Linked DNA regions of Lichenicola cladoniae. The protein of the gene in region 3 interacts with the protein of the main gene of each other region in a pairwise test. Links are inferred from orthologs where the notes say so. Each region holds a gene or a part of one and is shown on either strand. Other genes may lie near its edges. The genes, in order: HN018_RS08565, glnK and HN018_RS06400.

Region 1 (2,948 bases), 450 kb from region 3 along the record:
ATCGCCGAGAAGGCGAGATACGGGTTGGCGGTCGCATCCGGGAACCGGACCTCGATGCGCTTCGCCTTCGGGCTGGTCGCATACGGGATGCGGCAGGAGGCGGAGCGGTTGCGCGCCGAATAGGCGAGCAGCACCGGCGCCTCGAAGCCCGGGATCAGGCGCTTGTAGGAGTTGGTCGACGGGTTGGTGAAGGCGTTCAGCGCCTTGGCGTGCTTGATGATGCCGCCGATATAATAGAGCGCCGTGTCGGACAGGTCGGCATAGCCGTTGCCGGCCATGACCGGCTTGCCGTCCTTCCAGATCGACTGGTGCACGTGCATGCCGGAGCCGTTGTCGCCGAACACCGGCTTCGGCATGAAGGTCGCCGTCTTGCCGTACGAGTGCGCGACGTTGTGCACGCAGTATTTGTAGATCTGCATGTAGTCGGCTGCCTTGAGCAGCGTGGTGAACTTGGTGCCGAGCTCGTGCTGCGACTGCGCCACCTCGTGATGGTGCTTCTCGATCGGCAGGCCCATCTCGCCCATCGTCGAAAGCATCTCGGCGCGCAAATCGTTCTCGCTGTCGACCGGGGCCACCGGGAAGTAGCCGCCCTTGACGGTCGGGCGATGGCCCATGTTGCCTTCCGGGTAGTCCTTCAGCGAGGCGCCGGGGCCTTCGATGCTGTCGAGCTGGTAGGAGGAGTAGTTCGGGCCGACGCCGAACTTCACGCTGTCGAAGATGAAGAACTCGGCCTCGGGGCCAAAGAACGCGGTGTCGCCGATGCCGGTCGATTTCAGGTACTGCTCGGCGAGCTTGCAGGTGCCGCGCGGGTCGCGGTTGTAGAGCTGGCCGGTCGAGGGCTCGATGATGTCGCAGAACAGGATCATCTGCGGCTTGGCCGAGAACGGGTCCATCACCGCGCTGTCGGGATCCGGCATCAGGATCATGTCGCTCTCGTTGATCGCCTTCCAGCCGGCGATCGACGATCCGTCGAACATGAAGCCGTCACGGAACACGTCTTCCTCGATGGTCGAGACATGCTGGGTGGTGTGGTGCCACTTGCCCTTGGGGTCGGTGAACCGCAGGTCGACATACTCGACCGAATGCTCCTGCAACAGCTCCATCACCTTGGCGACGTTGCTGGAGAGGGGCGTGGGCTCCGCACCGGAATGAGAAGATTTCTTGGCCATCCGTTGACACTCTGCTGTTTGGGACAGCCGCATGGTGCGGCCGGCTCGCTTCGAGAAACTGGTTGGTGCCGGACCGTGACTGGATCGCGTGGTCCGGGTGGGCCTGGATGAAGTCGTTCAGCGGAACGAGGCGAGGGGATCCGCCTGAACCGGGAAATCAGTTAGATCGCATCCTCGCCGCGTTCGCCGGTGCGGATGCGCACCACCTCCTCAAGGCTGGAGACGAAGATCTTGCCGTCGCCGATGCGGCCGGTGCGGGCCGCCTCGACGATCGCCTCGACGGCGCGTTCGGCGATCCGGTCGTCGCAGACCACCTCGATTTTTACCTTGGGCAGGAAATCGACCACGTATTCGGCGCCGCGATACAGCTCGGTATGGCCCTTCTGGCGGCCAAACCCCTTCGCCTCGGTGACGGTGATCCCCTGCAACCCGATCTCGTGCAGCGCCTCCTTCACCTCATCAAGCTTGAACGGCTTGATGATGGCCTCGATCTTTTTCATGACCGCCCTTCTTCGTCACGGCGCGTTTCCGGCGCCCGCTATCGGCGCCCGCCCTGGTCATGGCACGTTCGCACGGGGCGCGGGTCGCGGCAATCGCGGTCGCCGCCGCTTTGCGCCATGATCGGTGCCGACCCGATGCCGAGGCCCATTTGCATGAAACCCCTGAACAGCCAGCTTTCCGAGGCGCGCACGACGATCTTCACCGTCATGTCTGCCCTTGCGGTGAAACATGGCGCGATCAATCTCGGCCAGGGCTTCCCGGATACCGAGGGCCCGGCGGATATCGTGCAGGCCGCCGCGGATGCGCTGCTCGACAATCGCAACCAGTATCCGCCGATGACCGGCCTGCCCGAGCTGAAGCAGGCGGTGGCGCGCGCGAATAGTCGCTTCTATGGCCTCGACGTCGATCCGGTGACCGAGATCGTGGTCACGTCCGGCGCCACCGAGGCGCTGATCGCCACCCTCGCCGCGCTGATCGACCCCGGCGACGAGGTGGTGCTGTTCGAGCCGCTGTACGACACCTATGTGCCTGCAGTCCGGCTGCTGGGCGGTATCCCCCGGCTGGTCCGGCTCACCCCGCCCGACTGGGTGCTGCCACGGGCCGAGCTGGAAGCGGCGTTCGGACCCAGGACCAAGGCGGTCCTGCTCAACAGCCCGATGAACCCGGCCGGCAAGGTGTTCGATGCCGAGGAGCTGGCGTTCATCGCCGGCCTGCTGCAGCGCCACGATGCCTATGCGGTGTGCGACGAGGTGTACGAGCACCTGACCTTCGACGGTGCCCGCCATACGCCGTTGATGACGCTGCCGGGCATGCGCGAGCGCTGCCTGCGGATCGGCAGCGCCGGCAAGAGCTTCTCCCTGACCGGCTGGAAGGTCGGCTACGTCACGGCGGCAGCCCATCTCGCGTCCGTGGTCGCCAAGGCGCACCAGAACCTCACCTTCACCACGCCCCCGAACCTGCAGCGCGCTGTGGCCCTGGGACTCGACAAGGACGATGCCTATTTCGGCGCGCTGGCCAGCGAGCTCCAGGGCAAGCGCGACCTGCTGGCGGCGGGGCTGGAGGAGATCGGCTTCTCGGTGCTGCCGTCGCACGGCAGCTATTTCCTGATCGCCGACTTCCGCGGGCTGGGCTTCACCGGCAACGACGTGGCGTTCTGCGAACATCTGACCGAGGCGGCAGGCGTCACCGCGATCCCGGTCTCGGCCTTCTACGACCAGCCCGATGCACCCGATCACTATGTCCGGTTCGCGTTCTGCAAGCGCGAGTCGGTGCTCCGCG
Region 2 (2,884 bases), 720 kb from region 3 along the record:
GTGCAGCGTCATGTCGAGACCTTCGACCTCGTCGTCATGGCTGACGCGAAGACCGATGGTCCAGTCGATGACTTTCAGCAGGACGAATGAAAGCAGGCCGCTCCAGATCACGGTCACCAGGACGGCCTTGCCCTGGATGATGAACTGGGCGAACGACCCGACGACGCCGGCCGGCGACGCATCGGTTGCCGAAAGAGGGCCATAGGCGAACACGCCGGTCAGCAACGCACCGATGATGCCGCCGATACCGTGCACGCCGAACGCATCGAGACTGTCGTCATAACCGAGCAGATGCTTGAGGCTGGTTGCCGCGAAGTAGCAGCCGACACCGGCGACGAGGCCGATGATGATCGAAGCACCCGGCAGCACGAAGCCCGAAGCCGGGGTGATCGCGACCAGTCCGGCAACCGCGCCGGAAATGATGCCGAGAACGGTCGGCTTGCCCTTGATGATCCACTCGGCGAACATCCAGCCGAGTGCTGCTGCCGCGGTCGCGATCTGCGTTGCGGCCATCGCCATGCCGGCGCGTCCGTTCGCGCCGACCGCGGAGCCGGCGTTGAAGCCGAACCAGCCAACCCACAGGAGCGATGCGCCGATGACCGCGTAGGTGAGGTTGTGCGGCGACATGTCGTCATGGCCGTAGCCGGTGCGCTTGCCGAGCACGAGCGCGCACATCAGGCCGGCGATACCGGCATTGATGTGAACGACGGTGCCGCCGGCGAAGTCGATCGCGCCAAACGCGGCGACCCAGCCGATCGGGCTCCAGACCCAGTGCGCGATCGGCGCGTAGACGACGATCGACCACAGCACCATGAAGACGCACATGGCGGAGAATTTCATGCGATCCGCGAACGCGCCGGCGATCAGCGCCGGGGTGATGATCGCGAACGTCATCTGGAACATCATGTAGACGCTCTCGGGGATCGTCGTGACCGTCGGATTGGACGATCCCGCGCCGAGAGTGAAGCCGATGTCGGAGCCCTTGGTGATGTTCGTGGCCATGCCATGCAGCATGAAGCGCGAGAAATCGCCGATGTAGGCCGAGCCGGTGGTGAAGGTCAGGCTGTAGCCGACCACGACCCAGGTAATGGTGACCAGGCAGCAGATCGCGAAAGCCTGCATCAAGGTGGCGAGGACGTTTTTCTTGCGCACCATGCCGGCGTAATAGAGCGCGAGGCCGGGCACCGTCATCATCAGCACCAGGGCGGTGCTGGTGAGCATCCAGGCGGTATCGCCGGAATCGATCTTCGGAGGCGCCACGGGTGCAGCGGGCGCGGCATCGGCGGCCAGCGCCGGATGAGCGAAGGCCAGCAGCATGATGGCCGCAAGCGCCGAGCCTGTTGCGATACCGGTGCGGATGTTGGAGGACAGCGGCGATCGAGCCGCGGGGGCAACGTGCATCGGAGTGGTGTCCCTCACAGCGCATCCTCGCCGGTCTCACGGGTACGGATCCGGATGGCTCTGAGGATCTCGCTCACGAAGATCTTGCCGTCGCCGATCTTGCCGGTGTGCGCCGACTGCAGGATGGCCTCGACCACCTGGTCCACCATGTCGTCGGACACGGCGACCTCGATCTTGACCTTCGGCAGGAAGCTGACGTGGTACTCCGCGCCGCGGTAGATTTCGGTCTGGCCTTTCTGGCGACCAAATCCCTTCACCTCGGAGACCGTGAGTCCCTGAACACCAAGCGGTGTCAGCGCTTCTCTTACGTCATCGAGCTTGAAGGGCTTGATGACTGCTGTGACGAGCTTCATCGCACCTCTCTCTTCTTGTTCTGCCTGGTCACGACGGCTGATCGGCACATGCCGGGCCGGACGAACCTTCTCCAACGCCGCGCCGGAGCATCTCTCGATTTGGCACGCAATCGTTCCAAAATCCATGCCACAGATTCGCCACGAGCGACGATGAGCCGGCACGAACCTAGAAAGTCGCGGTCGTGCACGAAATTGGTGCAGTGATCGGCGGCGCGACGCCCATATTACGCGCACCACCGTGTGGCGGACCGATGAATAGTTTCTGGAGCCTTGCAGATGAGTAACACCAATCTGGACGTCGCCGTCTGCGTCGTCGGTGCCGGACCGGTCGGCGCCACCCTCGCCTGCCGTCTTGGCGCCGCCGGCTTACCGGTGGCGATCGTCGACCGGGCGGCACTTCCGCCGATGGAACATCCGGATTTCGATGGCCGCGCCTATGCGATCGCCGCGAGTTCGCGGCGCCTGCTCGAGGCCGCCGGCGTGTGGAGCCACCTGCCGCTGCCGTCCTGCCCGATCGAGGGCATCCGGGTATCCGACGGCAAGCCGGGGCAGCCGGCTTCGCCGCTGTTCCTGCATTTCGACCATCACGAGGTCGGCGAGCCGTTCGGCTGGATGACCGAGGCGCGCAGCTTGCGGGTGGCGCTGAACGCGACGCTGCACGCGATGCCCGCGATCGTCGTCGCCGCTCCCACCGAGGCCTCGGTCACCCGGACCGATCAGGCCGCCATCGTGCGCACGACCGATGGTCGCACGATACGCGCCCAGCTGGTGGTGGCGGCGGAGGGACGCGAGAGCCCGCTGCGGCGGCAGGCCGGGATCGCCGTCACCCGATTCGGCTATCGCCAGGCCGGCCTGGTCTGCGCAATCGCCCACACGAAGCCGCACCATAATCACGCGCTCGAGCATTTCCTGCCCGGTGGCCCGTTCGCGCAACTGCCGATGGCTCCGACCGAGGGCGCCCCGCATCTGTCGGCGATCGTCTGGAGCGAACGCGACGCCGTCGCCCGCAAGCTGATGGCGCTCGACGACACCCACTATGCCAACGAGATCCAGCGGCGGCTCGGCTCACACCTGGGCGACATCCGGCTGGTCGGGCGCCGCTGGCTCTACCCGCTGAGCGCCCTGCACGC
Region 3 (3,657 bases):
GGGGTGCATGTGGCGCGCCTCGCAGGGGTCCCGGAACCGGTCGTACGGCGGGCCGGCAGGCTGCTGGCGAGCCTGGAAAAAACCCGCGCTGCGTCTAAACCGCCACTACCTTTGTTCGCTGCGGCCGGTTCGGCCGTGCCCGGGCGGGATGCTGAGCCCGACACGGAAACATCGACTTTCGATCCGTCCGAGATCGCGGCACTGCGGATTGCGATGGATGCGATCGAGCCGGATCAGCTGACACCGCGCGAAGCGCTCGACGCGCTCTACCGGCTGAAATCGATCTTTGCTGCATCGCACGATGTTGCTGTTGCAAGCAGCGTCGACACGCTATTCTGACTGACACTATGCCGATAGCCGCATCCATGTTCACGGATTCCGGGGACGCGAACCGCGCCCTCACCTCATCCCTCGCCAGGCCAGCGGACGCCGGACCCACACCGAGGGGTGCGGCGATCGCGCTGTTCCGCCGTCATCTGGCCCGTATCCAGCAGGGCGTGCGCGACGAATTCGAGCAGCATCGCGTGGATGGCGAGCGGGCTGCCCAGATGCTGGCAGGCCTGACCGACGGCCTGATCGCGGCCCTGCACGACTTCACCATGAACGACGCGCTGCAGGACGAGATCGCGGCGGCGCGGCTCGAACTGCCCGATGCGGCGACCGGCATGGAGCTGGCGATCGCCGCGACCGGCGGCTATGGCCGCGGCACGCTGGCACCGTTCAGCGACATCGACCTGCTGTTCCTGACCGACGAGGAACCATCGCCGGTGATCCTGGCCGCCGTCGAATTCATGCTCTACTTCCTGTGGGATCTCGGCCTCAAGGTCGGGCATGCGACCCGCTCGGTCAGCCAGTGCATTGCCGAGGCGGCGGACGACACCACCATCCGCACCACACTGCTCGACGCGCGCCGCATCGCGGGCGACGATGCGCTGTTCTCGATGTTCCAGGCCCGCTACATCGTCGCGTGCGTCGAGGCCGGGGCCGGCGGCTTCATCGCCGACAAGCAGCGCGAGCGCACGATTCGTCACCAGCGCTATGGCGAGAGCCCGTTCCTGGTCGAGCCGAACATCAAGGAAGGCCGCGGCGCGCTCCGCGACCTGCAGACGCTCTACTGGCTCTGTCGGGACACCTTCGGAACGCGAAACTTCGCCGAACTGGCCCGCCCGAGCGGGCCATACCAGCGCACTCCCGGCCTGCTGACCGAACAGGAAGCCAAGCGGGCCCAGCGATCCTGGGACTTCCTGTGGACCGTGCGCTTCCACCTCCACTACATCGCCGGTCGCGCCGAGGAACGGCTGACCTTCGACATGCAGCCTGTCGTCGGCGCCCGCATGGGCTACACGCGCCATGGCCGCCAGGTGGGCGTCGAGCGCTTCATGCGCCATTACTTCCTGACCGCGCGCGAGGTGATGCGCCTCACCCATATCCTCGAGCCGCAGGTGCTGCGCGAGGCGCTTGGGGCACCGGCGGTGGTTCCGCAGGTCGATGCCGCCCTGCGCAAGGCGGGCTTCGTCCTTGCGGACGGGCAGATCATGCCGGCGCCGGGCGTGTCGTTCGACGAGCAGCCGATCATGATGCTGCGGCTGCTCGCCTATGCACGGGACCGCAAGCTCGCGATCCATCCGCTGGCGATGCACCTGCTGATCCGCTGGGAACGTCGCGCCGCGTCGCTGCGCGGCAACGCCGAGGCGAACCGCATCCTGCTCGAACTGATCTGCGGCGAGCGCCCGAACCGCAAGCTCGCCAGCGAGATGGACCGGGCGGCGCGCGAGGAGGAGATCCGCCGCGGCGAGCCGGCGCGCTCCGCGGCACGCTGGCTGCACGTGCTGAACGAGACCGGGCTGCTCGGCCGGCTGATCCCGCCCTGGTCGCGCATCGTCGGCCAGATGCAGTTCGACACCTACCATGTGTTCACCGTCGACGAGCACACGATCGAGGCGGTTCGCATCCTGGGGACGCTCGAGGCCGGGCTGCTCGCCGAGGAGACCCCGGTCGCCAACGACCTCGTCGAGGATCTGCAATCGCGGCGCGCGCTGTATGTGGCGACGCTGATGCACGACATCGCCAAGGGTCGCGGCGGCGATCATTCCGAGCTCGGTTCGGAGCTGGCGCTGGAGCTCTGCCCGGCACTCGGCCTGTCGGCGGAAGAAACCGAAACCGTGTCGTGGCTGGTGCTGCATCACCTGCTGCTCAGCCAGACCGCGTTCCACCGCGACATCGACGATCCCAAGACCATCCTCGACCTCGCCGACACCATCCAGTCTCCCGAACGACTGCGTTTGCTGCTGGTCCTGACCATCATCGACATGCGGGCGGTAAGCCCGAAGGTCTGGAACAACTGGAAGGCGACGCTGCTGCGAGAACTGTATGCGCGCGTGGCAGAAGTCCTGGCCGGCGGGCTCGCCACCACCGAGCGCGACGTGCGGGTCGCCCGCGCCAAGGAGGCGGTCAGCGGCCTGCTCGAGGAGGACGGCTTCGCCGGCACCGAGATCGCCGACTTCCTGCAGCTCGGCTATGGCGGCTACTGGCTGTCGTTCGATCCGGACATGCATGCGCGCCATGCCCGCATGATCCGCGAAAGCACGCTGCGGGACTCCGCGCTGACCGTCGATACGCAGCCGCTGCCGGCCCGGGCCGTCACCGAAGTCACCATCTACACCAGCGACCATTCCGGCCTGTTCAGCCGCATCGCCGGCGCGCTGGCGGTTGCCGGCGCATCGATCGTGGATGCACGCATCCACACCATGACCAACGGCATGGCCCTCGATACCTTCTGGGTGCAGGATTCCGCCGAGGACACGTTCGACGCGCCGCACCGGCTGGCCCGGCTGACCATCCTGGTGGAGCAGGCGTTGTCCGGCCGGATCAACCTCGCCGACGAGATCGCCAAGGCGTCCGGTGGAATGATGGGGCGGCGCATGCGCGCGATCCACGTGCCGCCGCGAGTGGTGATCGATAATCGCGCCTCCAACGCGCACACGGTGATCGAGGTGAACGGCCGCGACCGGCCGGGCCTGCTGCACGACGTCACGGCGGCAATCAGCCAGCAGGGGATGCAGATCGCGTCGGCGCATATCACCACCTACGGCGTCCGCGCCGTGGACGTGTTCTATGTGAAGGACGTGTTCGGCCTGAAGATCACCAACGAGCGCAAGCTCGACGAGCTGCGGCTGGCGCTCGTCACCGTGCTGACGCGGGCCGAGGAGGCGGCGATAGGCGCGCCACCACCGGGTCCGTCGCGCAAGCGGAGCGGTGCCGCCGCCTGATCAGGGGCGCATATTCGCCGCCTATCACCCCGATGCCTGCAGCCGAAGCGCCCCGGCGAGGCGCGCGACCGGATCCTGCCAGGCGGCGGACGGCGCGAGCGGTTCCCGCTGGCGAAACTGGCGCAGCGATGGATACCAGAGGCTCGTATCGTCCGGCCCCGCGAAGCCGTCCTGCCAGCGCCAGTCGCCGCCGAAACGGTTGAGCAGCCAGACCGGACGACCCAGCGCCCCTGCGAGATGGGCGATCGCGGTATCCACGCTCACCACCAGGTCGAGCTGGGCGATCAGCGCGGCTGTCACGCCCAGATCGGCCAGCGGCACCGGCGGCCGGGAGAGCGTCAACCCGGTCGGGGGATCTTCGCCGGCCGCCTCGCCCTGCTGCAACGAG

Evidence for each region.
Region 1: the proteins of HN018_RS06400 (region 3) and HN018_RS08565 interact in binary tests that used the Escherichia coli proteins (3 or more experiments, as listed by UniProt). The link is inferred for Lichenicola cladoniae from one-to-one orthologs.
Region 2: the proteins of HN018_RS06400 (region 3) and glnK interact in binary tests that used the Escherichia coli proteins (3 or more experiments, as listed by UniProt). The link is inferred for Lichenicola cladoniae from one-to-one orthologs.

Annotation. Positions count from the first base shown.
Region 1 is NZ_CP053708.1:1,849,926-1,852,873, forward strand. What follows is about bases 1-2,760. They hold HN018_RS08565 (P-II family nitrogen regulator), read right to left. Parts: upstream 1,670-2,760; coding sequence 1,331-1,669; downstream 1-1,330. Other genes in these bases: glnA (type I glutamate--ammonia ligase), read right to left, coding at 1-1,169; HN018_RS08570 (aminotransferase), read left to right, coding at 1,823-2,760. Also shown: more of HN018_RS08570, read left to right, coding at 2,761-2,948. UniProt on the Escherichia coli protein: P-II indirectly controls the transcription of the glutamine synthetase gene (glnA). P-II prevents NR-II-catalyzed conversion of NR-I to NR-I-phosphate, the transcriptional activator of GlnA. When P-II is uridylylated to P-II-UMP, these events are reversed.
Region 2 is NZ_CP053708.1:681,272-684,155, reverse strand. Bases 86-2,884 are described here. They hold glnK (P-II family nitrogen regulator), read right to left. Parts: upstream 1,755-2,884; coding sequence 1,416-1,754; downstream 86-1,415. Other genes in these bases: HN018_RS02990 (UbiH/UbiF/VisC/COQ6 family ubiquinone biosynthesis hydroxylase), read left to right, coding at 2,031-2,884; HN018_RS03000 (ammonium transporter), read right to left, coding at 86-1,401. Outside these bases: more of HN018_RS03000, read right to left, coding at 1-85. UniProt on the Escherichia coli protein: Involved in the regulation of nitrogen metabolism. Regulates the activity of its targets by protein-protein interaction in response to the nitrogen status of the cell.
Region 3 is NZ_CP053708.1:1,397,340-1,400,996, reverse strand. Bases 1-3,469 are described here. They hold HN018_RS06400 ([protein-PII] uridylyltransferase), read left to right. Parts: upstream 1-365; coding sequence 366-3,269; downstream 3,270-3,469. Other genes in these bases: HN018_RS06395 (tetratricopeptide repeat protein), read right to left, coding at 3,294-3,469; mutS (DNA mismatch repair protein MutS), read left to right, coding at 1-339. Outside these bases: more of HN018_RS06395, read right to left, coding at 3,470-3,657.